DNA from 3 places in the Bacillus sp. es.036 genome. Region 1 is predicted to be linked to each of the others. Evidence: riboswitches for the same ligand, from Rfam matches in the RefSeq annotation. Region 1 holds a riboswitch; each other region holds the start of a gene.
The links. Region 1 has a riboswitch for S-adenosylmethionine ahead of mtnK (S-methyl-5-thioribose kinase). Riboswitches for the same ligand answer to the same signal wherever they lie in the genome.
Positions count from the first base shown of each region.

Region 2: linked by a shared signal. The riboswitch ahead of mmuP (S-methylmethionine permease) and the one ahead of mtnK (S-methyl-5-thioribose kinase) in region 1 are both predicted to bind S-adenosylmethionine.
Region 3: linked by a shared signal. The riboswitch ahead of metK (methionine adenosyltransferase) and the one ahead of mtnK (S-methyl-5-thioribose kinase) in region 1 are both predicted to bind S-adenosylmethionine.

Region 1 covers NZ_PDIZ01000003.1:604,145-615,131, reverse strand. The annotation lists gene ATG70_RS21990 (carbon-nitrogen family hydrolase) at 1-656, shown strand, start outside; SAM riboswitch class I at 743-880, shown strand; gene mtnK (S-methyl-5-thioribose kinase) at 989-2,200, shown strand; gene mtnA (S-methyl-5-thioribose-1-phosphate isomerase) at 2,201-3,262, shown strand; gene ATG70_RS21975 (sugar ABC transporter substrate-binding protein) at 3,259-4,392, shown strand; gene ATG70_RS21970 (sugar ABC transporter ATP-binding protein) at 4,389-5,897, shown strand; gene ATG70_RS21965 (ABC transporter permease) at 5,950-6,927, shown strand; gene ATG70_RS21960 (YmaF family protein) at 6,953-7,288, opposite strand; gene ATG70_RS21955 (glycerophosphodiester phosphodiesterase) at 7,452-8,174, shown strand; gene ATG70_RS21950 (YjcZ family sporulation protein) at 8,273-8,362, shown strand; gene ATG70_RS21945 (YtxH domain-containing protein) at 8,433-8,957, opposite strand; gene queF (preQ(1) synthase) at 9,151-9,567, shown strand; gene ATG70_RS21935 (queuosine precursor transporter) at 9,569-10,222, shown strand; gene ATG70_RS21930 (S1C family serine protease) at 10,240-10,987, opposite strand, start outside.
Region 2 covers NZ_PDIZ01000001.1:3,498,612-3,509,598, forward strand. The annotation lists gene ATG70_RS17585 (3-ketoacyl-ACP reductase) at 1-633, shown strand, start outside; gene mmuM (homocysteine S-methyltransferase) at 695-1,639, opposite strand; gene mmuP (S-methylmethionine permease) at 1,614-3,017, opposite strand; SAM riboswitch class I at 3,101-3,203, opposite strand; gene ATG70_RS22620 (hypothetical protein) at 3,273-3,419, opposite strand; gene ATG70_RS17600 (SGNH/GDSL hydrolase family protein) at 3,542-4,780, opposite strand; gene ATG70_RS17605 (GNAT family N-acetyltransferase) at 5,071-6,246, opposite strand; gene ATG70_RS17610 (hypothetical protein) at 6,239-6,862, opposite strand; gene ATG70_RS17615 (spore morphogenesis/germination protein YwcE) at 7,020-7,304, shown strand; gene qoxD (cytochrome aa3 quinol oxidase subunit IV) at 7,365-7,688, opposite strand; gene qoxC (cytochrome aa3 quinol oxidase subunit III) at 7,690-8,298, opposite strand; gene qoxB (cytochrome aa3 quinol oxidase subunit I) at 8,313-10,256, opposite strand; gene qoxA (cytochrome aa3 quinol oxidase subunit II) at 10,274-10,987, opposite strand, start outside.
Region 3 covers NZ_PDIZ01000001.1:2,425,651-2,436,637, reverse strand. The annotation lists gene ATG70_RS12485 (hypothetical protein) at 1-253, shown strand, start outside; gene ytkD (RNA deprotection pyrophosphohydrolase) at 398-868, shown strand; gene ATG70_RS12475 (cation diffusion facilitator family transporter) at 935-1,789, opposite strand; gene ATG70_RS12470 (ABC transporter permease) at 1,969-2,769, opposite strand; gene ATG70_RS12465 (ABC transporter ATP-binding protein) at 2,750-3,526, opposite strand; gene ATG70_RS12460 (ABC transporter substrate-binding protein) at 3,538-4,533, opposite strand; gene pckA (phosphoenolpyruvate carboxykinase (ATP)) at 4,767-6,350, opposite strand; SAM riboswitch class I at 7,235-7,344, shown strand; gene metK (methionine adenosyltransferase) at 7,554-8,750, shown strand; gene ATG70_RS12440 (MSMEG_1061 family FMN-dependent PPOX-type flavoprotein) at 8,837-9,487, shown strand; gene ATG70_RS12435 (nucleotide sugar dehydrogenase) at 9,481-10,809, opposite strand; gene ATG70_RS12430 (glycosyltransferase family 4 protein) at 10,824-10,987, opposite strand, start outside.

The sequences.
Region 1 (10,987 bases):
TGTGGTCGACTGGTTATGACTTATCGAGACTAGACGAAATTGGGGATACAAATGCAGAAAAGTCCATTGCATTTCTTTCAGACCTAGCCAAAAAGAATAAGGTGAGTATAGTAGGTGGCTCAATTGCAAAGCAACACAATGATCATGTAACGAATACGATGCTCGTTTTCAATCGAGATGGGCAGCTTATCCATGAGTATAGCAAAGCTCATCTATTTCGCCTGATGAATGAAGAGAAATACCTTGTTTCAGGAAATGAGAAAAGCCACTTCACACTTGAAGAACTCCCAAGTGCCGGATTCATCTGTTATGATATTCGCTTTCCTGAGTGGCTTCGCCTTCATGCCATTGAAGGTGCACAAGTTTTGTTCGTTCCAGCCGAATGGCCGAAACAGCGTACGGATCATTGGCGAGCATTACTTATTAGCCGCGCTATTGAAAACCAATGTTACGTGATTGCTTGTAATCGTGTAGGAGCAGATCCAGACAATGCGTTTGGCGGACATTCTTTAATCATTGATCCGTGGGGAACGATTATCGCAGAAGCAGGCGAAGAGGAAACGATCTTAACAGGCTTGATTGATGAGGAAGAAATACCATCAATCCGAAGTCGTATCCCCATCTTTGAAGATCGACGTCCAGATATATATAAATAAAATTCAAAATATTATTGACAAATGCATCTGTTTCTCTGTAACATACATTTCAAGCGAAAAAATTGTAAAATAATTTCATAAACTTTCTCTTATCAAGAGCAGGCTGAGGGATTTGGCCCTATGACGCCCAGCAACCGACCTATTCTTAAGTACATCTTTTCAGGATGGCTTAGATGGCACGGTGCTACTTCCAACAGGATGTTATTCATCCTGGAAGATAAGAGGTGTGAAGGATATCTGTCTTCAAGCCTCTTTCTTCGGAAAGAGGCTTTTTTTATGTCTTTTAATCACGAATGCTTCTATACATCATCCATTAGAAAGGGGACTTACACATGTCTTTTCAAGTTAAGTCGGGATATACACCATTTACACAAGAAAGCGTTGTTCACTTTTTAGTGCATCACAATTTTATCGATCCCTCTTCCCCCCTTCTCGTAAAGGAAATCGGGGATGGCAATTTAAACTATGTTTTCCATGTTCAAAACAAAGCAACAGAGGAATCGTGGATCGTCAAACAAGCTTTGCCTTATGCCAAGGTTGTTGGTGAATCCTGGCCACTGACACTTGACCGGTCGAGAATTGAAAGCGAGGCCCTCATACAAGCTCATTCGCTTGTTCCTGAATTTTCCCCAGTTGTTTATTTGCATGACTCAGAAAAAGCAGCAACAGTGATGGAAGATTTATCATCGCATACGATTTTGCGCAAAGGACTTATTGAAGGACGTGTCTACCCTGAGCTCGCAAGAAATGTCGGGACTTACCTCGCTCACACGCTCTTTTTCACCTCTGACTACGGTCTTGGTTCTGCAAAAAAGAAAGAGCTTGCTAAACGGTTTAGTAATCCAGATTTATGCGGGATCACGGAGAGTCTCGTCTTTTCAGACCCCTTTTATAATGCTGAAAGCAACGCATTTTCAGACGAAATTCGACCAGATGTTGAAATTTTGTGGGAAGATCAAGACTTCCTAAATGAAGTTGCTTCGCTTAAACATTCCTTTTTAACAAAAGGAGAAGCGTTAATACACGGGGATTTACATACAGGTAGCCTCTTCGTAACGGAGGGTTCAACAAAAGTAATCGATCCGGAATTTGCTTTCTATGGCCCAGCGGGATTTGATGTTGGGGCTTTTATTGCCAATATTACGCTTAGCATTCTCTCCCAGGAAGCCCATCGAACCGAGGAAGAAAAAGACGGATATCTAGCCTATCTCTTTGGTGTTATCACTGAAGTTTGGACCGTATTTGACTCTACGTTCCGCTCCCTTTGGGACACCCACCTTTCAGAAGATAACCGCTATTCCAGAGGTTATCTCAATACTCATCTTCAGTCTATTTTTGTCGATAGTATTGGTTTTGCTGGTTGTAAAATCATCCGAAGAACGATTGGACTTGCTCATGTAGAAGAAATTGAGACGATTACTGATCCAGAAGTAAAACTAGCAGTGGAAAGAAGAGCTTTAACACTTGGAAAAAAACTCATTTTAAATCGAAAGAACATCGATTCGATTAAATATTACATCGATACGATTAAGGAGGGCGTTTAAATGACTATCCCATCTCTTCAGTGGAAAGGAGATCACCTTTTACTGCTTGATCAGCGTAAATTACCACATCAAGAAAGCTATCTCAAACAGACGGCGATCGAAGATGTTTGGAATAGCATATCTTCCCTCGTCGTGCGCGGTGCACCAGCGATTGGAATTGCGGCTTCGTATGGTCTTGTTCTCTGGAGTCAACACGCAGAAACAACCGAACCATCAACTTTTAAAGCAGAGTTACTTAAGCAAGGAGAATACCTCTCATCTTCTCGCCCAACTGCCGTGAATCTCTCATGGGCGATCGATCGCATTGTTCGTGTGACTCTTCCTTTATCAACTGTCGAAAAAATGAAAGACGCGATTCTTCACGAAGCGTTACTTATCCATAAAGAAGATGAACTTGTCTGTCAACGTATCGGAGAACACGGACTTAAACTATTGAAGGATGGCGATACCATTCTCACCCACTGCAACGCAGGCGGAATTGCAACAGCGAAATATGGAACTGCCCTTGCTCCGCTCCACTTGGCTAAGCAAAACGGCCTCACGATTTCCGCGATTGCAACGGAAACGAGACCCGTTCTCCAGGGTGCTCGACTAACCGCATGGGAACTTGAACGTGCCGGTATCGACGTAACGCTTATTACGGATAGCATGGCGGCGCACGTCTTAAAAACAAAGAAAATCGCAGCGGTAATAGTCGGTGCGGATCGAATTGCAGCCAACGGAGACACAGCTAACAAAATCGGCACGCTCGGCCTTGCTCATATCGCTCAGGCTTACAATGTTCCCTTTTATATTGCAGCACCCATTTCAACGATTGACTATTCGATTCCTAATGGAGATGCCATTCCGATTGAGGAGCGTGATTCAAAAGAAATCACACACTATCAAGGAGAGCGCGTCGCGGCTGAAAATATTGAGATTTTCAATCCTGCATTTGACGTAACGCCACATCGCTTAATCAAAGGAATCATTACAGAACACGGCATCATTCGAACACCATTCGAAGAAAACCTTGCTCATCTTACTTTACCAGATATTGAAAACACGGAGGTACATTCATGAAACGTTTAGGACTTATGTTATCCATTCTTCTTCTCTTCGTTCTTGCCGCATGCACAAGTGAGCAAGATGCTGTAAGTGAACCTGAAGCAAGCAATAATGAAACAAATGAGACTGCCTCAAAAACGCAAGACGAAACATCGCAAACTTCATCTGACATTCCAAAAGAGGTGCAAAAACCGATAAAGATTGCTGCGATTATGCAAGCTTCTCTTGGAACATTCTCTTCCCAATATGTCAAAGGGGTTGAAGATCAGGTTGAAAAGTTTGGAGGAAGTGTCCAGGTTTATAATGCTGATAATGATCTTTCAAAGATGGCGACACATCTTGATACAGCGATCAATCAGAATGTCGATGCCATCTTAATCGATCACGGACGAGCAGACGCACTGGAACCAGGAGTGAAAAAAGCAGTAGAGAAAGGGATTCCTGTTGTCGTTTTTGATAGTGATATTAATGTCCCAGGCGTTACCGTCATCGATCAGGATGATTATAGCCTCGCGTGGGACACGCTGAAAAAACTTGCTCAAGACCTTAACGGCGAAGGCAATATTGTATACGTTTGGGTTGGAGGATTTGCACCGATGGAACGACGAAATGTCATCTACGAGGCATTCCAGGAGCGCTATCCAGGAATTAAGGAAATCGCTAAATTCGGAACGGCAAGCGCTAATACAGCTCTTGATACCCAGACACAAATGGAAACGATTCTAAAGCAATACCCAAACAAAGGAGACATTGACGCTGTATTTGCTCCATGGGATGAATTTGCTAAAGGCGCGACTCGAGCGATCGAGCAAGCAGGCAGAGACGAAATCAAGGTTTATGGCATTGATATGAGTGATGAAGACCTCCAAATGATGCAGAAGGAAAATAGCCCGTGGCTATCATCAGCTGCAACTGATCCAGCTGAAGTTGGACGTGTTCAAGTTCGTTTTGCTTATCAAAAAATCGCTGGAGAAGATGCACCTGACATCTTTTCACTTGATCCTCATCTTGTAAAGCAGTCCGATTTACCTGAAGAAACGATCTCCATGGATAAGCTTGGGGAATACGTTGACGGATGGGGTTCATCTGACGCTGCCACATCACCATGGATGGAAAAACGCGTTGAAGAGGCAGACACTAAATGAACCAATTAACGATTCATAATATATCTAAATCATTTGGCAGTACGACTGTATTAAAAAACGTCTCATTCACGATTCATGCCGGTGAAGTGCACGCCTTATTAGGTACAAACGGAGCAGGAAAAAGCACGCTAATGAAAATTGTCTGTGGGGACTATGAACGGGACAGCGGTTCAATTTCATATAACGGGCAACCCTTATCAATTCGAACTCCTTCTGATGCCAAAAAAGCAGGCATTGGCATTGTTGTACAAGAAGTGGATACGGCTCTCTTTCCTGCCCTTTCGGTAGCAGAAAATATTTGGGCTGATTCCGTTAATCAATCTCCTTTTAAACTTTACTCATCTAAAAAAGAGCGCAAAAAAACAAAGCAATTACTAGCGACACTGGGGATCCCTTTGAATCCAGATAAGCTTGCTTCCGATTGCACACTCTCGGAAAAACAACTGATTCTGATCGCTCGTGCAATGGCTCATGATGTTCAATACTTAATCCTTGATGAACCTACCGCGCCACTTAGCATAGAAGAAACACAACTTTTATTCCACCTGATTAACAGCTTAAAAAAGAAAGGTGTCGGTATTATCTATATTTCTCACCGTATGCCTGAAATCGAAGAAATAAGCGATCGATTTACGATTTTACGTGATGGTAAAGTTCATCTCACAGCTGAAACAAAGGCGGTATCAGCCGATGAGATTATTACCAATATGCTTGGTTCAGCGATTGGAAATAAGAAAGAACGAAAAAGACAAGTATCAAACCACACGTTATTTCGAGCTGAGAATGTTCATGTTCCAGAAACCGAAAAAAATATCAATTTGGAATTAAATCATGGAGAAATCATTGGCGTCGCAGGACTTGTAGGTGCGGGTAAATCCGAAACCGCCTTATCCTTATTTGGCGCCTCAAAGCCTCAAAAAGGGAAGATTCACCTTCATAATCGTACGTATCGTTTTCGCTCTCCTAGTGACGCCATTAATGCGGGTGTTTGCCTTATACCTGAAGAAAGAAGAAAAACAGGGATTTTACTGGATTTTTCGTTATCAGATAATTTGACGCTTCCTTCATTACGCCGTCACTCAAAAAATGGCCTACTCAACCGTAAGAAAGAAGAAAATTATGCGTCCAACCAAATCAATCAGCTTGGTATAAAAGCTTCTTCCACTCGGCAACCGATTCATCACCTGAGTGGAGGAAATCAACAAAAGGCGGCGATCGGAAAGTGGTTAGATGCAAATCGAAACGTATTTCTATTTGATGAACCTACTAAAGGCATCGACGTTAAAGCTAAATCTGAGGTATTGTCTCTCATAAAGCAACTCGCTGATGAAGGAAAAGGGATTCTCTATTTTTCAAGTGAAATCGATGAGCTTTTGGAGATTTCCGATAAAATTCTTGTTATGTACGACGGAGAAATCACAGCGACCTTAACTGGTGATAACATGAATCAATCAGCCATTATGCAAGCAGCAACAGGAGGTACAACAATTGAAATCAGCAGCTGAATTAGCACATACACAGAAACAAAATGCTCTCGTCACACCTTTTAAAAATAAAATAGTTCATTTTTTTGTGAAATACGGCACACTGCTCGTCATATTAGCGCTTATTGTAAGTTTCACCTTGTTGAACGATCGGTTTCTAACCTATAGTAATTTCGCTGATATACTTCGGTCCATCTCGATTGTTACGCTTGTTGCACTCGGGGTAACGTTTACACTTATTGTAGGAGGATTTGACCTTTCAGTTGGATCGACAGTTAGTTTAGCAACCATTGCAAGTGCTGCCTCCCTCGTATGGTATAGACAGGAGCTTCTTATAGCCCTTCTTATCCCGATTCTTTTAGGAATAGTCATTGGTTTGATCAACGCATTCATTACAATCAAAATCAGAATCCCTGATCTTCTTGCAACACTTGCTGTCATGTATATTGTAAATGGTATTCAATTAACTTACACAAAAGGCTTTTCAATCTACAATAATATGCCAATGGATGACGGTACAACGGCACCAGGCAAGTTTATCCCCTCATTTCTCTTTATTGGACAAGGGGAAATAGCAGGCGTCCCGTTCCCCGCTATTTTTATGATTTTTTGTGTCATATTGGTTCACCTTTTCCTTACGTATACGCGTGCTGGTCGATTGCTTTATATGACAGGAAGTAATCGCGAAGCAGCAAGGCTTTCAGGAGTTGCTGTGCAGCGATACCGTACTCTCGCTTATGTGTTAAGCGGACTATTTGCTAGTATTGCTGGCATTGTACTCGCATCTCGTATTGGTACAGGCCAGGTTTCTGCTGGCGCCCCACTTCTAATGGACGGTGTGGCTGCAGCATTAATTGGCTATTCTGTACTCGGTGCTGGTAAACCAAACGCACTCGGTACTTTTGTAGGGGCTGTCTTGATCGGCATTCTTCTCAATGGATTAACGATGTTAAATGTTCCTTACTATGCTCAGGATATTATTAAAGGGACCATTTTAATAGGGGCACTTGCCTTTACGTTCTATCAAAACAAGCGCGAAATTAAAATGTAAAAGAAGCGATGCACTGCATCGCCTTTTACCAATTCAAGGGATAATTCCCTATAGGAAGACTCGTTTCTCCTGAAAAATAATGTTCGTGGTTTTCTTTTGACACCGTTTCCCCGCTAAACTTATGATAATGACCACCCTTTGCTAATAAAATGGGTGGTCCAGATTCTACGCTATAGCGATGTTGATGGCCTTCCTCTTCTATCGTTATCCCTTCAATTCGATGAACATGCTGATCAAAAGAGCTGCCGTTTATAGGAAAACTGAATCCTAAAATCTGAAAATGCTGATGATTAAACCGCTTTTCTAAATTCCCTTTAAAATAATGAGCGTGAGCTTCTGGTAATTCAAATCCCTTAAACAAAATTTCTCCTCCTTTCTTCCCATCTAGCATGTATGCAACTCAAACGCTTAACTCGTTTATTCGAATAGGAGAAAAGCTTAGAAGTAGAAATGACAAGGAGATCCATGTGAAAGCACGAATACCATACATAGATCAATTAACCTTAGCTAAAGAGAGGTGACATATGTCTTCTTTCCATATTTATGGACATAGAGGTTCGTCAGGTACACACCCTGAAAATACACTCATTTCTTTTCAAGCGGCTCATAAAGCTGGTGCTCAAGGAATCGAGCTCGATGTTCAATTAACGAAAGACCTTGTACCTGTTGTAATTCATGATGAACGACTAGAGCGTACGACAAATGGCATTGGTTTTGTAAAAGACTTCCTATACGAAGATTTAGTTCGACTAGACGCCGGTCAAGCTTTCTCAAGTCGCTTCCAGGGAAACTCTATACCTTCTCTAAAAAGCGTTTTAGAATGGATTACTTCCACCTCCCTTATGTTGAATATAGAGCTAAAAAATGGTCAATTTCCTTATGACCACTTAGAAACAAAGGTACTTGAATTGCTGACACATTATCAGCTTTATGATCGAACCATTATCTCTTCCTTTAATCACTATAGTATTCAGCGGCTCACTCAAAAAGGCTGCAAAGTTGAAACCGCTATTCTCCTCATGGAAAAGTTAGTTGAGCCGTGGGATTATCTTCAACGAGTTGGTGCCAATAGTATCCACATTGAGTATGGTGCGATTGATGAGTATTTTATAACTAATACACATAAGCGCGGTATCCCTGTTCGTGCTTTTACTGTCAATGATCCTCATCAAATAGCTGCGCTCAAAAAAACGGGATGTTCCGCAATATTTACTGATTTTCCTGCAGTTGCGATGCGGTCCATATAACTCCCTTCTTTAAAAAGGGCGTTTGCCTATGTCCCCAATCTTACTCTTCCACATAGGTTAGTAAGGAAGCGACACATATTGACGGGAGGAACGAGACGATGAGTGGATATGGATACGGTCAAGGTTTCGCGTTAATCGTAGTTTTGTTTATTCTTTTGATTATCATTGGTGCATCTTACATTTATTAAAAAAAAAAGACTTCCGCAATAATAAGCGGAAGTCTTTTTCATATTTGGGGGAATTAACAATCTCACTAAATTAAAGTGTAGTATTTGGAGATGTCTTCGGGTTCACTGTTGTGCTACCAGGTGTACGCGTTTCACTGCCAGGAATGTTTGTTGGCTCATATTCATTTTCATTCGAATCTGTTACTTCCTGACCAGCATCCTTCACTTTACTTCCAATATCCTTGAGATCTTCACTTGCTTCTCTTGCTGAAGAAAGGACTTCAGTTGAATCTTCTTTCACTTGATTCACCTGGTCTACCACATCATCATTCACCTTTTCATAGAGGGCTTGAGCATCATTCATTGCTTCTTTTAAAACAGAAGAAGCTGATTGAATCCGATCCATCCAGTCGTCTTTCACTTCGCTCGGATTTTCTTTCACACGAGTATAAAATCCTTTTGAAGAGTCCTTGAACGTGCCTGCTGATGATCTCACTTTATTTCTAGTAGTTGAATCAAGCATCGCTACCGCGCCACCTACAATAGCACCTACCAAAATACCTTTTACAAGCTTACCATTCTTTTCATTATTTACAGTCGTAGTCGTTGTTTGCATGATGATTCCTCCTATTATCTTTCTTAGTTTGCTTAGCTATTTTTTTACTTTCCCTTTATGTTAAAAGCTAAACTAATAAATTTGGCCTGAACTTCCAACTTCGCATTGGAAAGTTCCTCTGTTATAATAGACAACGTTGAATGACAGCAGTTCGTAACCTTCCTGCTTCATCAAAACTAAAGGAGGATTATTAATGAATAGTATGGATAAAGCTTGGCTACCCTCTTCTGGTCCGATGCCTCGCCCAGAGAGTGTGGAGCAAGCAAGAGAAGTGATAAAAAACGAATCATTCGATGCACCGAACGTACAAGAAATTACGTTTAATGCACTTGAATTTACAGCGGTTTGCCCTAAAACAGGACAACCTGACTTTGGTCGAGTTGAGATTTCTTACGTACCTGATGAGAAATGCATCGAGTCTAAATCTCTGAAATTTTATCTCTGGTCTTATCGTGACGAAGGAAGCTTCTGCGAGACGCTCGCTGCACGTATTGCAGACGATGTTGTATACGCAATTGACCCTTTAAAAGTAACCATTACGGTTTATCAATCAGCACGTGGCGGTATCGAACTTAAAACGACAGCCATTCGTGAGAAAGCAACGCAATAAAATGAAAAATCAATTCATCGACCGAAATCTTGTCCTGTTTAATGTTCTGTTTGCGACCTCGATAGTGATCGCAAACGTCCTAGCAGGAAAAGTGGTGATGATCGGAAGCTTTGTCATCCCAGCGGCCGTTGTGATGTATGCCTTTTCGTTTCTTTTCACAGATATTATTCACGAAAAATACGGTAAAGAAGAAGCGAAACGAACGGTTCAGTACGGCTTTATCGCTCAGATTTTCGCAAGTATCATGATCTACCTTGGTATGCTTCTTCCAGTAGCACCATTCGCAGCCGATACCCAGGCTGCTTATGAAATATTACTAGGTCAAAACTACCGGTTTGTTCTAGCAAGTCTTGCTGCGTACCTCGTGTCTCAACACGTTGATGTCTACGTCTTTTCTCTGTTAAAGAAGCGAACTTCTGACAGGCATAAATGGCTACGTAATAATGTAAGTACATTTACTTCTCAGCTTTTAGATACAACGATTTTCATTACAATTGCCTTTGCAGGGACTGTTCCTAACCTATGGGTGATGGTTCTCTCTCAATTTGTCATTAAAATGGCTCTGGCTCTTTTAGACACGCCAGTTTTTTATCTTCTTACAAGATTGACTGATACAAAACAGCAAGTTAACAACCAAAACCCCCTGGATGCATAATCCAGAGGGTTTTTCGTTTACAATCCATTTTGATTCGCTAATGTCATTGTTACGGTTTGCTGTTGTCCATCACGATAGAACGTTACTTCCATTTTGTCCCCAACTTCTTTATTCGAGTATAAATACTTCCGTAGAGAAGCTGAATCTTTTACTTCTGTATCATCCAGCTTAATAACTACGTCCCCTTCTTTTAAACCCGCTTCCGAAGCAGGTGAGTTAGGTGCAATTCCCATTAATACGACTCCACTTTCTACATCTTCCGGAAGATTAAGCGTGCCAGTCCAATATTGCGTTGGCACTTCTGCTAATGAAGCAGGCGTTACACCCATTACGGGACGTTTCACTTCCCCAGTCATTTCAAGCTGCTCAATGATTGGCTGTGCATCCTCAATTGGAATCGCAAATCCAATACCTTCTACTGTTTCTTCGGCAATTTTTGAAGAGTTAATCCCGATCAACTGCCCTTTTATATTAATTAATGCACCACCGCTATTGCCGGGATTAATTGAGGCATCCGTTTGAATCACATCTGCTTCGTAATCAGGCTGTCCATTTTGGTCAAGATCCACGGGAATGGTACGACTTGGGTTACTAATAATTCCCTGTGTTACAGACCCTTCGAGGAAACCTAATGGATTACCGACTGCAATGGCTGGTTCTCCAGTTTGAAGATTTGATGAGGAACCAAGTTCTGCGACGGCCTCGACATCTTTTGCATAAATTTCTAAAACAGCTAAATCCATTAATGCATCTGTTCCAAGTACC
Region 2 (10,987 bases), on a different contig from region 1:
GGGGTTCATGTTGGCTTGATTGCTAGAACTGAAAGCAAGCTAAACGAAGTCGCTAAGGAAGCAGAATCTTACGGAGTTAAAGCGATCGTCGCCCCTGCTAACATTGCAGAGATTGAGGAAGTCAATAAAGCCATCGATCACTTGAAAAACGTACTCGGCTCGGCAGATATTCTGATCAATAATGCTGGAATGGGGCGTTACGGATCGTTCTTAGAGATTGAACCCGATGATTGGAAGGAAACATTCGAAGTAAATGTTTATGGAACGTATCATGTAACACGGGCTGTTCTTCCACAAATGATCGAAAAAGACAGCGGTGATATTATCACAATCTCCTCAAGTAGTGGTCTAAAAGGAACGGCTGGCTCCACCTCTTATAGTGCTTCTAAGTTTGCTATTCAAGGCATGACCGAAGCACTTATGCAAGAAGTTCGTCGAAATAACATTCGCGTATTTACTCTTAATCCAAGCCTTGTGGCGACTGAGCTCGTCTTTGGTGACAAGCTTGATGAGCAAGATAAAGAGAAATACATGCAGCCTGAGGACCTCGCTGAATATATGGTAGGTCAATTGAAGTTGCACCCACGGATTTTCATAAAGCAGTCATTGCAGTGGGCGACGAATCCGTTTTAAACTAAATTCACTAAATAAAAGGAGGTAACGGGACAGCCGTTATCTCCTTTTATTTGATTTTCTACTGTCGCCATTTTTCATAAAGTCGCTTGATTTGTTCAGGACTTGTCCGACAGCATCCACCAATTAATCGTGCCCCTGCTTGAAACCATTCATTTGATCCATCGACAATTCCATCACACGACTCACCCTCCTGCCATGTTTTGGTCTTAGGGTCATAAAACTCTCCTGAATTAGGATACACAATAATCGGTTTATCTGTTTGAGAAGCTAATTGATGAATTGCATTTGTCACAAACGAAGGTGACGCACAGTTAATGCCGATTGCCACAATCTGGTCATTTTCATTAAAGTATTGAGAAGATGCTTTTAAAGACGTTCCATCGCTCATTTTTTCTTCACTTTGAATGGTGAAGGAAAGCCAAGCATAATTGGATGGAAACTCTTGTAATAGGGAACCTAAAACTTTCGCTTCTTGAAAAGACGGAATGGTTTCAAACGCCAAAACATCAGCACCTGCCTCAATCAATGCTTCTAATCTCGGACGATGAAACTCGGTAAGCACCTCATCGCTAACCTTGTAATCGCCCCGATACTCCGAGCCATCAGCTAAGTACGCTCCATAAGGTCCAACGGAAGCTGCGATAAAAGGTTTTGGGCGATTCAACTGACCTTCCTGTTCCCAGAAATCATCACGTGCCTGGCGCGCAAGAAAAACCGTTTTCTTTATTAGCTCCACTGCCTCCCCTTCACTTAAACCACGAGATGTTAATCCTTCCATTGTAGCTTGATAACTTGATGTTATCGCGCAATCAGCTCCAGCACGGAAATAATCTAAGTGAACCTGATAGATAAGTTCTGGATTTTCAAGCAAAACGCGCGCAGACCATAGTGGGTCATTTAAGTTACACCCATATTTTTCAAGCTCTGTCGCAAGGGCTCCATCCAATATCACCAAATTATAATCTACTAAAATTGCCTTAATAGGATTCTGTTTCTGCCACATTACTTATTCTCCTTTTCTTTACTCGTTTTGTTAAATAGTAACTTCCATAACATAGTGCAATAAACGGTATCCCACAGTACAATGCCACTCGCTGGGTCGGATCAAAAGCAATGCCAATCAAGGAAGCCAAACATAACAAGAAGGCTAGAATCGGAACGACAGGATAGAAAGGCGTTCGATAACTAAGGTTTTTAATGGATTTTCCTTCTTTTACATATTTCTTTCTAAAAAGAAATTGTGACGCACTAATACTCATCCATACAATGACAACAGCAAGCCCGGAAATAGAGACAAGCACCACATAAACGGTATCTGGCGCAATGATGCTTGAAAGTAGTGCTAGTGCTCCGCCTAACATACTTAATATCACAGCAGGAAGAGGGACACCATTTTTGTTGAGCCTAGCAAAAATAGGAGAAATCATTTGCTTGTCTGAAAGTGACCAGAGCATTCTCGACGAAGCATATAACCCTGAATTTGCAGCGGATAAAATGGCTGTAAGAATAACAAAATTCATTATATCTGCCGCATATGGAATCCCAATTATTTCAAGTACTGCAACAAATGGGCTTTCTAGAACTCCAGCTTCTGATGCTGGGAGAAGAGCTGATAAAATAAAGATTGAACCGACAAAGAATAGAATTAGCCGAACTAACGTGGTGCGAATGGCTTTTGGTATGGTTTTCGCAGGATTTTCTGTTTCTCCAGCTGCAATTCCAATGAGTTCAGTTCCAGAGAAAGCAAAATTCACTGCTAGCATCGTCATTAATATGGCAAATACCCCGTTCGGAAAGATCCCTTCATTTGTAAAGTTAGCAAATAACGATGCATTCTCACCAGATTCCATTGGAATAAACCCTACGATTGCTGCCGCACCTAAAATAATGAACAACACAATAGCCAGAACCTTTACAAGGGCAAACCAGAACTCACTCTCCGCAAAAAATTTCACAGTCAAAATATTTAAAATGAAGATCATTGCAACAAACAAGCCGCTCCAAATCCATACACTAATAAGTGGAAACCACCTCTGCATGAGCATACCCGCAGCTGTAAACTCAGAACCTAGCGCAACTGTCCAGGTTAGCCAGTACAACCAGGCAACTGTATAACCGGTTCCTCCGCCAATGTATTGAGCCGCATAGCTATGAAACGCACCTGTCTCAGGCATATGAACCGCTAGCTCTCCCAAGCACAGCATGACCAGGTAAACGACAAGTGCACCTACCAGATAAGAAAGGATCGTCCCAACAGGACCAGCTTGTTGGATCGTGTAGCCAGAACTTAAAAACAATCCCGTACCGATGACCCCTCCGAGTGAGAGCATCACTACATGTCTTGATTTCATCTCCCTTTTAAAACCCTGTTTGCTTTCCATATTATTTCTCCTTACTTTTCCATCCAGAAAAACAAAAAAACGCACTCGAATGGAGTGCGTAACTGACAAAATAAAACCGAAGGCTCTCATCTATCAGGTTTATCACCCGCTGGAGTTAGCACAGTATCCAATGGACCTGTTGCTGAGGTTTCAAAGGGCCAGTCCCTCCACCTCTCTGGATAAGAAAATATATTTTAACAAAAATATCAATTTACTCACGGTTTGTCAAGGTAGGATAGCAACAACGACGCTTCACTAAATATCCTTTTTCCACTGACGACTACCTTGCATTTGTCTTTGGACAATTGTCTTCATTCCATTTCTTTTCTTCATTTTTGAAAATCGCGTCATCGCTTCCCTCATATCTTTCTCCATTTGCTCCAACACGTACTCATTTTCCATTCTCTTTCCCTCCTCCAAAAAAAGATGGCTCCCCCTAAGAAAGTGGAAGCCATACCATGATGTGAGAACGTATATTCGGTTGATAACCTAAGTTTAGCGAACATTAGTTCTTTTAGCAAGGATTACTTTTGTTTAAATATCGAAAAATCAACTGTATCTGCCATTTTATTATATCCTTTATCATTTGGATGCAAATGATCCCCAGAATCATACTTCGAGAGAAACTTTTCTGGATCATTTGGATCTCTCAATGCTTTATCAAAATCAATGACCGCATCAAATTCTCCGCTCGTTCGAATCCACTCGTTCACTTCCTGGCGCGTCTTTTCTCCTTCTTCAGTAAACATACTAGAATCTTTATAAGGTGTTAATGTACCTCCATAAATAGGAAGCCCCTTTTCGTGAGTTGCTTTGATGATTTTCTTCATTCGATTAATGATTTTCTTTGAATCATATTCAGGATAGTGTCTCAAATCATTAATGCCTTCATGTAGAATAACGCCATTGATTCCTTCTTGGCTAAGCACATCTCGTTCTAATCTCGCAAAGGCGTTCTGTCCTTTTCCTTCTTCACTATTAATCAGGTGATTGGCAGAAATCCCTGCATTTAAAACCGACATTTTTACCTCAGCGTTTTCCGAATTCATACGATTCGCTAAATAATCAGGCCAACGGCGGTTTGCGTTTAACGTGGAATAGTTGCCATTTGCAATTGAGCTTCCCATTACTACGACAGAACCGTTTACAGATTCATCAGGCACAACCTCTAAACGTTCTAACCAGAACCATGCTTCTTCTTTTGACGTGTATGCAGAGTCTTTTTCATCTCCGGCATGGTTTCCTTCTTCAGACATATACACCGTTTGATTTGAACGCTGATGCCACGTTGTTGGGCCAGTTTCACGATCTACGTACAAACTAACCGTTATATTTTGATCGGCGTTTACCGGAAAATCAATTGCATCACTATATTGCGTTTCTCCTTGAGGAATCGTTACAGCTTCTTTACCATCAAAGGTAATCAGCTGGTCCGTCTCCTTATCAATACTTGCACCTTCCTTGGATATTGCAACTCTCACTTCTTTTATAGATAAAGGGAGTGAACCAAATTCATTGGATAATCGAATCCGCATTTTCTCCCCTTCCATATGTGGGCGAAGAATTAACCTGATTGTTTGATCCTTAAATCCTTCATGAGAGTTTCCATCTTTAGCAGGAGCCTGCATGCTTGCTGTCCATGAACCGACCCATTCACTCTTTTCGGATGCATTCTTCATTGAAGAAGGCCATCCTTTTGCGCTTACTACACTTAATAATCCAGCTATAAGAATCAGTACGAATAATGTTAGGATACGTGTCATTGTTTACTCGCCTCTCGTTTACAGTTTCATTCAACCTCTATTAGTTATCCTTACAAAAGGCTTCGTCCATCATAACTAGCCTCAGTTGGTCTTAATCTTTCTGTCTCTAAATTGTTAATAAACAGAATACCCCTATTTGGATGGATTGATGCTCTATGTAACCGAATGTAAAGAAATTGCAAACGAAAGAACTATAGATAAAATATCTCTGAAATATAAGCACCTCTAGCACTTTTGTTATCATACGAATAAAACCCCTATTCTCATATGTGAGATTAGGGGTTTTTGGGTTAAAAGAAGTCCATGAAATTTGTCGCCTTTGCGGAACGTATGCGTTGCAACCGTGTTACATCTTCCTTTGATCCTTCTAATAAACCAGCTTCATAAAGAAAGAAAGGGTCCTGGTACCCAGTCAATACAGAAGTCAGCGTATTAATGTTACATCGAAGGCCTCGTTTTGGTGGATGAGCACACGCTGCATTCGCTTTATCTCCCATGAAGACCCTCACGCCTTCATAATCGATCAGGTAGCTGCCATTGTTCCACTCTGCCTGATCATCTGTAATATGGAGAAAAAGAGTCTCGTCCGACTTGAATGTAAATGGATATTCCTTAAGAAAATTCTCGACATCAACAATGCGTGCCATAAAGTACGGCTCGACCGTTGTTTTCACTTTTGGATTTGCTAATAAAAAAGCGAGCTGGTCACTTTCGTTTGTTAGAATCGTAGCGTGATCTACCATAGAATCGTGCTGACAGAGATAATTCCACAATCCTCTTCTTGCTTCCCCATCTAAACAAACCATTTCTTCAACCTCTAATGTTCGATCCTCTATTTTGTAATAAATGTATCCGGTTATATTCCCCTCTTCATTTGTATAAGTAGCAAAACGAAATCCTTTCGAATAAACGCGTTCCTTCCACCAATTTTCCGTTCGAACGAGCATGCCATTAAAGCGAGTCGCAAACGCTTCGTAAACAGGATTCAGAACTTCAAAGACGTGATCAAGTTCAACACGCCTTACTTTTCCACTTACAGCAAGAAGAGGCTCAAGATCATGCGCGTTCAACTCTACCTTCTTCCAGTTATTCAAAACTTCATACCCAAATTTTCGATAAAAGGAAATCTGAAAGGGATGGAGAAAAGAGATTGTTTGGCCTTTTTGTTTCATTTCAAAAAGACCATTTCTAAGCAGACGTGCTACCCTTCCCCCTCTTCTGTGTTCCGGATAGGTTGCGACTGACGCAACGCCACCCATTTTTATTTTCTTTCCGCTTAGCCAAGTTTCAAAATCGATTAAATGTAGCTTCGCAGCAAGTTCATCCCCCTCGAAATCGCCCCATATTTCATGCTCGCTATATCCTTTGATTTTGTCATCTAACTCTTCTTTAGGCACTGTATATTGGAACGCATATTCTGAAAGTCGTACAGCATCGATTACTTCGTTTTTTTCTAATTTACGCATGTTTTCGCTCCTTACCGTTTTTAGTAATGACAAGAGATAATGGGCCGATAATTGGAAGCAACCCGATCCACCCCGCTACCCCATCTCGATTTCTTAAAGCAACGATTGAAAGCCCGGTTAATACAAGAAAATCAATTGTCATCACATGAACAAAATTTGATTCCAGAAAAGCTTTTTGGTACATAGTCGCCTCTCCTGCCAAAAGCCCATACACCATTAAACCGAAAGCTAGTCCAATTAGAACAATAGACAGACCTCTCGATTGAAGAAATTTCTTCACCTTATTTGGTGTTCGATTCGAACGTTCTTTATTTTTATTTAATATAAAGTAGGGAAGCAAACTAAAAGCACCTAACACAAAAGAGCTTAAAACAAATGGCCAGGCTGGAACTGATCCACTATCATTCCGTAGAAGAAGAATGGCAAATACCGCTGGAAAAACGCCAAGTAAGGAAAACATAGCAAGTAAACCTGCGTCTGGATCATTCATCGTTAGGAGGTCTGAGAGATAAGAACCATTGCTATCCGGTGCTAGAAATACAGAATATAAAATTAATCCAAGCCATAAAATAAGGAATGAAACCCTGCTCATCATCAACCCTACTTTCTCATTCATTTTCTTAAATCATAAAGTGATCGCAAAAAATTCTCAAACATGTGTAGAATTTTCAAACAATTGTGGTATACTAATTGTAACAAAACATTCACAAATTATCCTTTATTTCGACACATGTTTAATTTGTAAGCGGTATCACTAAAAGGAGTTGTTCACTATGGATGTCTATATGGTCTATCTTTTCGTTATCACGGCTACACCGTTGTTTCTGTGGCAGGATTATAAGAAGCTTGCATTCGTTCACACACCGTTTATTGTGGCAATCTGGGCACTGCTAATTTTCTACATTGGTGGCGGTATGACTCCGGTAGCACATACACTCTTCATTACACTTTTTGCGATTAACGTTTTATTTGCACACATAGCTGCTTACCTAATCTTTGCTCGTCCATTCCTTAAGGAACGTCAGCTTGCAAAGAAGATGCCACAAACAGAAGAATAAACAACTTAACTGTTAAACAAAAACCGTTGTTTCCCTCTAAGGGAAACAACGGTTTTTTAATTACATGTTCATATTGTGCATGCCGAATGACATAACCCAGATTGTACCTGCAACAACTGCCACGGCAATAAAGACCGCATATAAAATCGTTCCAACTTGAATCCGACTACTATCACTCTCTGTAATATGCATAAACATCAAGAGCTGAATCGCCGCTTGAATCAATGCCAGGATCACGACAATAATCATAATCGTTCTAAGGCTAAAGTCTGAAGCAAAGCCTACCCATAAAGCAAGTAACGTTAAGAAGATCGAAAGTCCGAAACCAATTAAGTGACTCCATGGGAAGTGGCTATGACTGCTTGTCTGCTCGTTGTTGGACATCTTACATCACCATCCCATACAAGTAGACTGCTGTGAAGATAAAGATCCACACAACGTCAAGGAAGTGCCAGTAAAGACTTGAAATAAAGACCTTCCTTGTTGTGTCAGGTGTTAACCCGCGCTGTTTTAACTGAATCAAGATAAGAATGATCCATGCAATACCCATTGTAACGTGGGCACCGTGCGTTCCAACTAATACGAAGAAGGCAGACCAGTATGCACTCGTTGTTAGTGCCGCACCTTCATGAATGTAATGAACAAATTCATAAATTTCAAATCCTAAGAAACCTAGACCTAATGCAAGTGTAATGCCTAACCAGAGAAACAAACCTTTAAGAGAATGATTTCTCATATAGTGTATGGCAAGTCCACATGTGAAACTACTCGTTAGTAGCAAAAACGTTTCAATTAACACACCACTTAATTCAAAAAGCTCTTCTGGTCCTGGACCGCCCGCTGTACGACCTACCAATACTAAGTAAGTTGCAAACAACGTTGAAAATAGTGCAATTTCGGCGCCGAGAAAAATCCAGAAGCCTAGAATATTCAGTCGGCCAGTTTCCGACTGATATTCTAAAGGCGTGTTAGGAGAATATTCGACTGATTCCATGCTTCACGCCTCCTTTATAAAGTAGTCCTTTTTTGATCTTCTTCTATTTCTTCTACGCTCACGTAGAAACCTTTATCATAATCAAACGAACGAATGACCATTGTGGCTAGTACACCAATAAGTCCAAGGATCGACATCCAGTGCCAGGAGAAGACCATACCGAACCCGGCGATAAAGAAGAAGACACTCATTACAACCGGCACACCAGAGTAACTTGGCATATGAATTGGTTTATAAGGTTTCTTCTCTTGTAACTTTCCTTGCTTTCTTTCTTGTTTCATAATCCAGAACGCATCATGTCCTTTTGACTCAGGAAGATGAGCGAAATTATAATGCGGTACTGGAGCTGGTGTTGACCATTCAAGCGTTCTTGCATCCCATGGATCTCCAGTTGTTTCACGTGGAGAGTAACGGAAGCTGTAATAGATGTTATAGACAAGAATCAGGAATCCGATTCCCATTAACACGCCACCCATTGTGGCAAGTACGTTCAAGCTCATCCAGCCGTCTGCAACCCCATACGTATAAACGCGACGTGGCATTCCTGCAAGTCCTAGGAAATACATCGGGAAGAAACATAAGTTGAAGCCTGCTACAAAAATCCAGAAAGTCCATTTTCCTAAGCGCTCGTTCAAACGATGATTGAACATCTTCGGGTACCAGAAATGTAAGCCTGCGAAACAAGCATAAACTGTACCAGAAATGAGCACATAGTGGAAGTGGGCTACAAGGAAGTACGTATTATGGTATTGATAGTCAGCTGCCGCCATGGCAAGCATAACACCTGTTACCCCACCAATAACGAAGTTTGGGATAAAGGCAAGTGACCAAAGCATTGGCGTCGTAAATCGTATTCGTCCCTTGTACAGAGTGAATAACCAGTTAAAGATCTTCACACCTGTCGGAACGGCGATTAACATCGTTGTGATAGAGAAGAACGAGTTAACTGCTCCACCTGCTCCCATCGTAAAGAAGTGGTGAACCCATACTAGGAAGCTTAGTCCGGCAATAACAACCATGGAGTAAACCATTGCTTTATAACCGAAAAGCGTTTTACGAGCAAAAGTACTAATAATTTCTGAGAACATACCAAACGCTGGAAGTATAACAATATACACTTCAGGGTGACCCCAAATCCAGAAGAGGTTTGCCCAAAGCATTGGCATACCGCCATCCATCATTGTAAAGAAATGACTTCCGAACAAACGGTCAAACGTCATAAGTGCAAGCGCTACAGTTAGTACCGGAAATGCAAAGATGATGATAACCATTGTAATTAATGAAGACCATGTGAACATAGGCATATGCATGAGCTTCATGGATGGTACTCTCATTTTTAAAATCGTTACTAGGAAGTTAATCCCTGTTAATAATGTACCGATACCGGCAATCTGTAACCCTAGTAAATAATAGTTCTGTCCTACTGATGGACTTAGTTCTAGACCAGCTAAAGGAACATAGCTTGTCCAACCAGCTGATGGCGATCCTCCAATAACAAAAGAAATGTTAAAGAGCATTGCCCCCATGAAGAAAGTCCAGAAACTTACTGCGTTCAAAAACGGATAAGCGACGTCGCGTGCTCCAATTTGTAGCGGAACAACAACGTTAATTAAACCAATTAAGAACGGCATCGCCATGAAAATAATCATGATCGTTCCGTGAGTTGTAAAAATTTCGTTATAGTGGTTGGCGTCTAGGAAGCCTGCATCTGGGACCGTCAATTGCGCCCTCATGAGCATGGCATCTACACCACCGCGGAATAGCATCAGAACGGCTGCGATGATATACATGATACCGAGTTTCTTATGGTCAACTGTTGTTAGCCATTCTGTCCACAACCATTTCCACTTTTTAAAATACGTTAGTGCAAAAATGGCACCGATCAACGTTAAGGCGATCGAAACATCCGCACCGTAAATAAGCGGGTCCCCGGTGACAAAAAATTCATCCAATTTCATGGTGTCTTCCTCCTCTCTTAATGCGAGTGTTCCTCGGAATCTTTCTCAGAATCATCATGGTTCATTTCTGAGTGATCCATCTCTGAGGAATCATCTTCATCAGTTGATTCGCCGTTACGAACCTTTGTTGCATATTCAGCATCCATTCCATGATCAACCCACTGAAGGTGAGTTTCTGAGAATGTCTGCTCTTCTGTATGACCTTTCAGCATTAACTCATTGTATTTCTCTTGAGTAAGTTTAGGTGCGTCTTGCGCCTCTTCCACCCACTCTTCATAATCTTCTTCCGATTCAGCTGTTACAGTAAATACCTGTTCCGTAAATCCTTCACCAGTGAAGTTGGCGTTACGTCCACGATATTCACCTACTTCATCTGCTTGCAAATAAAGTTCATTCATCATGCCAGACATCGTGTACTCCTGCCCACCAAGCGATGGAATCCAAAAAGATCCCATTGAATCTGCAGAAGCTAGTTTAAACAAAATCGGATGATCTTCAGGAATGTGAATATAGTTCACCGTTTCGATATTTTCCTCTGGATAGCTAAAGACCCATTTCCAATCGACTGATGTTGCATGAATAACGATTGGATCTTTATGAGACGTTGCTTCCGGTGCCTCTTCTAGTGCAAAAATCGTTTGTACAGTTGGCACTGCAAGGACAATGAGAATAATTACCGGAATAACGGTCCAAACAATTTCAAGAAAAACATTCCCCTCGATGTGAGGAGG
Region 3 (10,987 bases), on a different contig from region 1:
AGCGTCAAAAGAGCTCTCTTCTCAAATCGCTGATGTTTACTTTGAGGAACGAGAAGGTGGTCTTTACCTTGTTCCTACTGAACTCTTTCCATGGGTAAATACAGATAAGCCGTATGAGTTAGATCAAATAAGTGAATTTGAATACAAGCTAACCCAATCAAACCAATCGGATCTTTATGGTACTTATACAATTGATATTGATTTTATTTATGAAAACAATCACTGGATCATTAAAAATTTTGAGATTAAATAAGACAAACGCACGGTTAAATGCCGTGCGTTTTATTATTGATTTCAGAAATGGAGGATCTTGTTTTCACTTTTTATATAGGGGGATTGGACAAGGACAGGCTACTCTTTTACAATAAAGTAAGAAACTAAAGGACGAGGTTATCAAATGAGCGAATTTATGTTTACAGATTACTATCATAATCAGGTAACATTTTCCTTCCAGGACCACCCGTACTCCTCAGATCCGAAGCATGTTTGGGTTATTTGTCGCCTCGAAAATCAATGGTTGTTAACGGAACATTCAAGAAGAGGCATTGAGTTTCCTGGTGGCAAGGTGGAAGAGGGTGAAAATGCGGAAGAAGCTGCTGTTCGTGAAGTTTACGAAGAAACAGGAGGCGTTGTAAAGCGTCTTAAGTACGTAGGGCAGTATCGGGTAGAAGGAAAAGGCGGTACAATCATTAAAAACGTCTACTATGCTGACATTGATCATCTCGTGAAAAAAGATGATTATATGGAAACGAAAGGACCCGTCAAGCTAAAAACACTTCCGAAAGACCTTCACTTAAATGAGCATTATAGTTTTATGATGAAGGATCAAGTCCTTACATATAGTTTAAAGCATCTTAATTATTTGTAGGGAAGAATCTAACGATAGTAGCTAAAACAAAAAGTCCAGTTCGTTGAACTGGACTTTTTGTTTTAGTTAGATGGTTTCTTTTCCGGGCTCCACATGAATGGTTGCATTCCGTATATCGTGCTCTTTCTCGAGCTGTGCTTCAATTTCATCTGTAATACTATGACCTTCTTTAATGTTTAAATAAGGCGCTACTTCAACGACAGCATCAACAATGATCTTATTTCCAGCCATCCTCGCTTTAATATCTACAAGCGTTTCAACGCCGTCAATCTCTTGAATCGTTGCTTCGATATCATTTAGTTTCTCTTTGTCAAAACCATCAGTAAGCATGAGAGAAGAATCCCTAAAAATATCGTAAGCGGTTTTACAGATGATAAGGCCTACGATAAATCCTGTTAAAGGATCCAACCAGTGCATGTTAAATTGTGCGCCGATAATTCCAACAAAGGCTCCAAGGCTTACAAGTGCGTCTGATAAGTTGTCTTTTGCTGCAGCCATTAGTCCATGACTGCCTGTTTTTTTAGCGAGTCTGGAATTAAAAAGATAGACACTCCCCATAACAAGCATTCCTAGAAGAGCTACCCATGCGGATGTTAATGGAGGAGATGAAACGGTTCCGTTTATTAAAACGGTCGCTGTATGGAAGAGGACCTGAATACCAATTGCAAACATCACGAAAGAGGCAAATAAGGAAGAGACCGTTTCTGCTCGAGAATGTCCGTATGGATGATTAAGATCTGGTGGTTTGAGAGAAATCCTCATTCCAATTAAGACGGCAACTGATGCTACAATGTCCGATGCATTGTTCCAACCATCTGCTAACAGAGCCTCGGAACCTAACAGGTATCCAGCACCTAATTTTATGATTGAAAGTATTAGGTATGCAGCAATGCTAAGCCATACGCCTTTCAGAGCATTCATTTTCTTCACCTGTCTTTTAAATTAGAAATATGTTCTTCTATATGCTAGCAGATGGCATTTGGGTGGGTCTATAGCAATCATTTTGCCAGCGGTAAGACGTGTAGGGTTCGATCACGTTTGTAACCTCTGGCTAACTAGTTTGCCCACTTACAACAAAAAAAGCCCCCCTGAAAGAGGAGCTAATGTTTGATTAATTTCCGCTCAAGCCATTCAACGCCAAGATACATAATGGACGAAAAAATCGCAATCATAAATAAGCTTAGTAAAACGAGTGTGAAATTAAATACTTGAAAACCATAAATGATCATGTAACCGAGACCTTGTTTCGAAACAAGAAATTCTCCAACAATGACCCCTACCCAAGACAACCCTACATTTACTTTGAGTGTCGAGATGATAGCTGGAAAAGAAGCGGGTAGGATAACCTCACGAAAAACCTGCTTCTTATTTCCGCCAAAGGAACGAATTACTTTAATATAATTTGGCTCTACCGTATGAAAAGCGTGATAGATCACAAGTGTTGTGATGATGATCGAAATAGATGCTCCCATTGTAATAATTGAAAGGTAGCCTGGTCCGAATGCCACGATGATAATCGGGCCAAGCGCTACTTTGGGCATTGAATTTAATACGACTAGATAAGGATCGGAAATTTTTGACGCTTTTCGGGACCACCAAAGGACCGCAGCGAAAGCTGTGCCAAGTATTGTACCGATCATAAAACCTGCAATGGTTTCAAGTAGGGTTACGCTTGTATGCAGCAACAAAGAACCGTCATAAAGTTTTGTGAGAAAGAGCGAAGCGATCTTAGTTGGGTAACTAAATAATAAAGGATCAATCCACGTAAGTCGCCCTGCAAGCTCCCATAGGGAGAGAAATGCTAAAAGAATAAAGATTTGCCAGGTTACGATCTCATACTTTTCTCTTTTCAACTTCTTTACATACTGCTGATGCTGTTTATCAAGTTGGAGATTGTTCAAGAGAATCAAGCTCCTTCCATATCGTTTGGAAGTTTTCGGGAAAAACTGGATCATTTCTAGCTTCAAAAGGCAGTAATGTTTGAAGTTGAGATGGAACTTGAAAAATCTTTGCGATTTTACCTGGTCGCGGTGATAAAAGAATGATTCGGTCTGACATCGCTATCGCTTCTCCGATATCATGCGTTACGAGTATCGCTGTTTTCTGATGTGCTTTTAACGTTTGGAAGACAAGATCTTCAAGCTTTAGTTTTGTTTGATAATCAAGAGCTGAGAAAGGTTCATCTAATAAAAGAAGATCAGGATCAGTTGCAAGCGTTCGAACGAGCGCAACTCGCTGTCTCATACCCCCTGAAAGCTGATCAGGATAGGCGTGACGAACGTCCGAAAGCCCCATACTATCAAGTAATGCAAGTGTGATTTCTTTTTTCTCCGGAGTTAATTTGTTTAAGAGCTTTAACCCGATATAACAATTGTCTTCAATGGTCTTCCAGGGGAATAAATAGTCTTGTTGAAGCATATAGCCCATTCGCTCACCCGGTGATTGGATCATCTTGTTCTGAAGAGAGACGCTTCCTTCAGTTGGCTGTAAGAGCCCTGATATAATTGATAACAATGTGGATTTTCCACAACCACTTGGACCAAGCAGCGATACGAATTCACCTTCCGCAATGGAAAACGAAAGGTCAGATAGGGCTTCCTTTGCTGCACTTTCTGTTAAATAAACATGTGAGATGGCATTCAGTTGAAGGAAAGACATTCTATTTCCTCCTATTGTTGTGCTTCTTCTGCATAGCTGTTATCCACTAGTTTGCTATAATCAACACGTTTTGGAAGTTCGCCAGCTTCATCCATAATATTTTGTAGGTTATCCCATTCTTCCTGATCAAGAGTAGGATTTGTAGCGAATGAATGTTGACTCTTATAACGATCAACTACCGTAGTAATCAGCTCCAGATCAGTGTCCTGAAAAAATGACTCAATAGATTTAGCGATTTCTTCAGAAGAGTGGGTATCTACCCATAATTGTGCTTCATAAAGTGCTGCTGTAAATCGTTCTGCTACATCCGCATTTTTAGTTAAATAACTGTCTTTTGCCATATAGCTTGTGTATGGTATCTTTCCTGATTCTTTACCGAACGAGGCCACGATATATCCGACACCTTGTTCTTCAAAAACACTTGCTGTCGGTTCGAAAAGTTGAACATAATCTCCAGTACCTGATGCAAACGCACTTGAGATGTTTGCAAAATCAATATTTTGAATAAGGTTTAAATCATTTTGTGGATCAATGCCTTTTTGTTTCAGAACATATTCCCCTGCCATTTGTGGCATTCCGCCTTTACGCTGACCAAGAAAAGTGCTTCCTTTCAAATCTTCCCATGCAAAATGATCGACTTTTTCTCTTGATACAAGAAATGTTCCATCTGTTTGTGTGAGCTGAGCGAAATTAATGACGGGATCATCTGTGCCTTGCGCATAAACATAAATAGATGTCTCAGAACCGACTAAGGCGATATCTGCTCCATTTGAAAGCAACGTGGTCATTGTTTTGTCGCCACCCCAAGTGGTGGTTAACTCAACATCAATTCCATGCTTTTCAAATATACCTTCCGAGAGAGCCACATATTGTGGTGCATAAAAAATAGAGCGTGTTACCTCAGCTACGCGCACCTGGTCATTTCCATTATTCGTACCACATGCTGAAAGAATAAGAAGAAATACACCTATAAAAAGACTGCTTTTAAATACCCAACTTTTTTTCATTAGTTAGCCCCCACCATTGTCACATGAGATAGGCTCATGTTTAAGATACTATAGCCTATGAATTTCGTAACATTTTGTGTTTGCAGATAAAAAAGGATGATGCTAAGGGGGAGGTTTTCTTTTAGTTGGTTAGCGGTAAGAGCTTTTTAGAATTTGTTCATTTCGAGGCGGTTAGTCCAAAAGAAGCGGTGTTACAAAATAAAAAGCACCATTTAGGTGCTTTTTGAAAGGTTTTAAACGTTAGGTCCAGCTTTTTTGATCTCTTCAGCTACGTTTGAAAATTTATCAAAATTCTTAACAAATTGAGTAGCAAGTTCTTTTGCTTTTACGTCATAGTTTTCTTTGTTTTCCCATGTTTGTTTTGGTTGCAGCACATCTGCCGGTACGCCAGGACAGTGAGAAGGGATATGCAATCCAAAAATGGGATCTGTTATTGTTTCAATACGATCAAGCTCTCCGTTCAAAGCAGCTTGAATCATCGCTCTTGTATAGGATAGCTTCATCCGCTTTCCAACACCATATCCGCCACCAGACCAACCTGTGTTCACAAGGAAAACTTGAACATCGTGTTCCATGATTTTCTCACCAAGCATTTCGGCATAGCGGTGAGCAGGTAACGGTAAGAACGGGGCGCCGAAGCAAGTAGAGAAAGTAGCTTCAGGTGAAGTTACGCCTCTTTCGGTTCCGGCTAGTTTACTTGTATAGCCAGATAGAAAATGGAACATCGCTTGCTCTTTCGTAAGCTTACTGATCGGTGGAAGGACTCCAAAGGCATCAGCGGTTAAGAAGATAATCGTATTAGGATGACCGGCTACGCTTGGAATAGCGATGTTAGGGATGGCATCAATTGGATAAGCAGCTCGAGTATTTTCAGTTAGACTCGTGTTATCGTAATCAGGCTTACGTGAATTGGTATCCATTATGACGTTCTCAAGAACTGTTCCAAAACGGATTGCATCCCAAATTTCAGGTTCTTTTTCTCTCGATAAGTTGATGCATTTAGCGTAGCAACCGCCTTCAATATTAAAGACGCCGTTCATGGACCAGCCATGTTCATCATCACCTATAAGCGAACGGTGAGCGTCAGCAGAAAGCGTCGTTTTACCTGTTCCAGATAAACCGAAAAATAGAGCTACATCGCCTTCTTTACCAACGTTTGCAGAGCAGTGCATGGAAAGAATATTACTCTCAGGTAATAAGTAGTTCATTACGGTGAAAATTGACTTTTTGATTTCGCCAGCATATTCTGTACCGCCAATTAAAACGGTGCGCTTTTCAAAGGAAATAATAATGAACGTTTCGGAATTTGTCCCGTCAACGTCAGGATCAGCTTGAAAACCAGGAGCAGAAATAACAGTAAATCCTGCTTCATGATCTTGAAGCTCTGATTCATTTGGACGTATAAAAAGTTGGTGGGCAAAAAGGTTATGCCAGGCATATTCGTTAATAACCTGGATGGGTAGTCTTGATGACTGGTCAGCACCAGCAAATCCTTTAAATACATAAAGATCCTTTTTCTCACCAAGATAGTTCAGCACTTTCGTGTAAAGGTTTTCAAAACTTTTTTCAGAAATTGGTTGATTTGTTTCCCAATTTACTTTGTTCTTTACGGAGTCTTCGTTTACAATAAACTTGTCCCCGGGAGAACGACCGGTGTATTTTCCGGTTTCAACTCGAAGAGCGCCCGTTGAAGAAAGTGTCCCTTCATTTTTAAATAAGGAATGTTCAACCAGTTCAGAAACTGATAAATTTACATGTGGATTGTTCTTATTTAAGATAGCATCCAATAACGGTGAGGAGAAGGAAGCTGTTTTCATACGTTAAACCCATCCTTTATTAAAGATTTCGTTGACTGACTCGTTTAACTCAAAAATAGTATAACACATTTGCGTGATTATTCTATACTAATCTATGTATTTTTTGCTTGAAGAGTGAAAAAAGAGCGAATAACGATTTGGTTAGGTTTGAGGGGTCCCTTCTTTAATATAAGAAGGCTTTTTTTATTGTGAAGGTAATGAATAAATAATCCAGTTCTTTCGAGTCAGGGTTCCGCTTTTCGTGTCTAGCTGCGACTCGCAGAAACTACGATATTTCACTCCTTCACAGGAACACAAAAAGCGTGTTCCAGTTCAGGAGTTCCAATATCTCCGTTTCTAACCGCTCGTCTCCGCTTTTCGTGTCTAGCTGCGCGGGCCAAATCCTCCGGCTGTTTCACCCTTTCGATTGAGACAAAAAGCGTCTCAGTCGAAAGGGTTCCAACATCCTGCGGATTTAAGCAGGCCCACTCCGCTTTTCATGTCTAGCTGCAGTGGGCAGGGTCTCGATCGCTTCCCCCTACAAAATGAACACAAAGACCGTGTTCTTTTTGTAGGGCTCCAGCACTTGTCGACCCTAAACGCCCACTTCCGCTTTTCGTGTCCAGCTGCAGCCTCCAGACCCTCGGTCACTTCACCTTTCAACCTGAACACAAAGACCGTGTTCATATTGAAAGGCTCCAGTGCCTGCCGGGTCTAACCGAAGGCTTCCGCTTTTCGTGTCTAGCTGCAGCGCCCAGCCTCTCGATCGCTTCACCCCATAAAATGAACACAAAGACCGTGTTCTTTTTATGGGGCTCCAGCGCTTGTCGAGGCTAAACGGGCGCTTCCGCTTTTCGTTATTGACACTTCCTTTTATCTACGTTATTATATGTCGAGAATGGATACTCTTATCCCGAGCAGGCGGAGGGACAGGCCCGATGAAGCTCAGCAACCAACTCCTATACAACAGGATTAAGGTGCTAACCTGCAAGACAATAGTCTTGGAAGATAAGAGGCGAAAGGCATGAGATACCAGCTCCTTTTCCCTCTAAATAGAAGGAAAGGGCTTTTTTAATGTCGTTGAAGTTGATGACACTATAAAAAAAGGTAAGACGATAAGATTCTGAATTCGTTCTCTCGTTTCGGCACAGGATAATAGGGAAATGAGTACCGTATCCATTACACTATAACTAGATAGGATCCAATCCTTAAGGAGGTACTTGAGTGAGTAATCGTCGTTTGTTTACTTCTGAGTCAGTAACAGAGGGGCATCCTGATAAAATTTCAGATCAGATTTCCGATGCCATTCTGGATGATATTCTTGCGCATGACCCAAATGCGCGCGTTGCCTGTGAAACTACAGTAACAACTGGGCTTGTATTAGTTTCCGGTGAAATTACAACTTCGCACTATGTGGATATTCCAAAAGTCGTTCGTGAAACGATTCAAGCAATCGGTTATACACGTGCAAAATACGGATTTGATGCTGAAACATGTGCGGTGCTTTCATCTATTGATGAGCAGTCTGCCGATATAGCAGCAGGTGTAAACGTTGCTCTTGAAGCGCGTGAAGGCACAATGTCAGAAAGTGAAATTGATTCAATTGGTGCAGGTGATCAGGGTCTTATGTTTGGTTACGCATGTAATGAAACTTCTGAATTAATGCCGCTACCAATCTCTCTTGCGCATAAGCTAGCTCGTCGATTGAGTGAAGTAAGAAAAGAAGAAATTCTTCCTTATCTTCGTCCTGACGGAAAGACTCAGGTTACGGTTGAATATGATGAATCTGGAAAGCCAGTTCGCGTTGATACGATCGTTGTTTCAACACAACACCACCCTGAAATTTCACTTGAACAAATTCAGCGTAACATTAAGGAACATGTTGTGAAGCCAGTTGTTCCTGCTGAATTGATTGATGATGAAACAAAATACTTCATTAACCCAACTGGCCGTTTTGTGATTGGTGGGCCACAAGGTGATGCAGGTTTAACAGGAAGAAAAATCATTGTTGATACTTATGGTGGTTATGCGCGTCACGGTGGTGGTGCATTCTCTGGTAAGGATGCTACGAAAGTCGACCGTTCTGCTGCATATGCTGCTCGTTATGTAGCTAAGAACCTCGTCGCTGCAGGTCTTGCCGATCGTTGTGAAGTTCAGCTTGCCTACGCGATTGGTGTTGCTCAGCCGGTATCGATTGCGATTGATACATTTGGTACTGGAAAAGTGTCAGAGGAACGACTTGTTGAGCTAGTAAGAGAGAACTTTGACCTTCGTCCTGCAGGCATTATTAAGATGCTTGATCTTCGCCGTCCTATTTATAAGCAAACGGCTGCGTATGGTCATTTTGGACGTACGGACATTGAACTTCCTTGGGAACAAACGGATCGTTCAGAATCCCTTAAACAGGGTGCAGGAATTTAATAAATGATGAAAAGAGGCCGTTGGTCTCTTTTTTTTGTTTTTATTTAGTGAATATAAAGTCTTTATGAGAAATAGGGTGTGATAAAATGGAAGAAAATGTAGGGGGGAGAAAAGGAATGAAGGGAATTTTTGGTGAAGAAATTACAACGCTGCAAGAACTTGAAGAGATGGCCGGAAATCCGAGTCAGCTTGCTGTACATAAGGTTATTTCTTTTCTTGATGAACATTGTAGAGAGTTTATTCGCTTTACACCTTTTATCACGATAGCAACCCATTCAAGTACGGGTAGTGATGTTTCTCCAAGAGGGGATAAGCCAGGCTTCATTCAAGCGTTAGATGATTATCATCTTTTAATACCAGAAAGACTAGGAAACAAACGAATGGACTCGATGAGGAACATAGTAGAAAACCCAATGGTTGGTTTGCTTTTCATGATTCCAGGACGAGATGAAACGTTGCGCATTAATGGGCTTGCGACGATTGTGAAAGATAAAAGCCTCCTTGCACGATGTGAGTACAAGGGGAAAACGCCATTGTTTGGAATTGGCGTTGAAGTAAAAGAATGTTTCATTCACTGTGGAAAAGCACTAAAACGATCCCATCTCTGGGAACCGGAGCGTTGGCCAAACATAGAAGGGCTCGCACCGGCTACTAGAATGCTTTCAGATCATACGAAGATCGGGGAAGAAAACGTTGCGGAATCGTTAAGGGACAGTTATACAAACCGTCTTTACTGAATTGATTGTACTGAAATGGAACCTAATCCTTTATAGATGTTTGGTCGACCAATTGAACAGTAAATTAAATCATAGGTGTTAGCAATGATTCGCATTTCATCCAGGGGGAATAAGTTGTGACCGTCTACGACTAATGGAAGATTGAGTCCTTTAATGATTTTACCCCAGTTTAGTTGTTTAATAGACATTAATTCACTCATTAATAAAAGAGCATCGCAATCTTGCACTGATTCGTAAATCGCGTTCATCTCGTTTTCTTTTTTGCCTTTCGTTTTTTCAGTATCAAACTGTTGAACAATAGCACCTTCCTCTTTCAATTTCTTAATGACTAACTCATAAGGTGGAAGTGCTGGGATCGGTTTTACTGTAGATGAAGTGAAAATAGCAATTTTGGCTCCCAGGAGAGTTCCAAGGAAATCTTTCAGTTTCTGAATCAATAGTTCAGGCTGATATTGATCAATTTCATCTAGTGCCTTAAACATTTGATTTGCAGAAGAAGATGCTTTGATCATTGAACGAAATGAAGCAAGTTCGTCTAACGTGTCAGTACCTAGAAAAGAAGAACCGGGATGAAGAGAGTGGTCACTAAATTTTGGTGTCTTCGGTAATGCACCTTGAATTAATTCAACGTCACCCCCGTATTTTTCTGCAACCCCAGCGATCATCGTTAGACACGAGACTTGTAATGATTGATACGTATGATAAGCGTACCTCATTAATTCTGCACTAGTATGGTCCATATATTGAAGAGACGACGTAATAGGCTCGTAGAACGTTTCCATCGCACGACAAGCTCGAAGCGAAGAAGTGCCGATAATGATTTGAGAAGGATACATAAAATCCTTTACTGCTGAGCCTTTTCGAATAAAATCTGGATTACTCACAACATCGAAGGAGCGATCAGACACACCCTGTTCTATGAGAATGTCTTCTACTTTTGATGCTGTTCCTGGGGGAACATTACTTTTAATAATGAAGGTTTTATGTTGTTTAATTGTAAGAGCAATTTTTCTTATGAAACGAAAGAAACAAGTAAGATCAGGATGTTTATTCTCGTCAACTGGAATCGGTTCAGTGAATAGAAGAATGTCTGCTTCAGAAGCGGCTGTTAATCGATTTACAGAGAAGCTTAATTGACCAGCCTTTTTCGCTTCTGTCATCATTTCTGTTAATCCTTCTTCATCCACAGGAACTTCGCCTGAATTGAGTGCAACAATTTGACTTCGTTCCTCATCGGTACAAACGACATGATGACCATGTGAAGCGAAGATAGCGGATGCGGTTAAACCAATTTCATTGGTGCCAAATACAGCAAGCTTCATTATTTTTCTCCTTTCTAAGCGTATTGAGCAATCTTCTTAACTCCAATTGTTTTTTCGTAGTCCTCTAATAATCGACCAAAAATGGCATCCCAAGATTGAGAAAGTGCATAGCGTCGACCCTCATACCCCATCATTCTCCGTTCAGTATGATCTGATAAGAGTCGTCTGATCGCGCTAA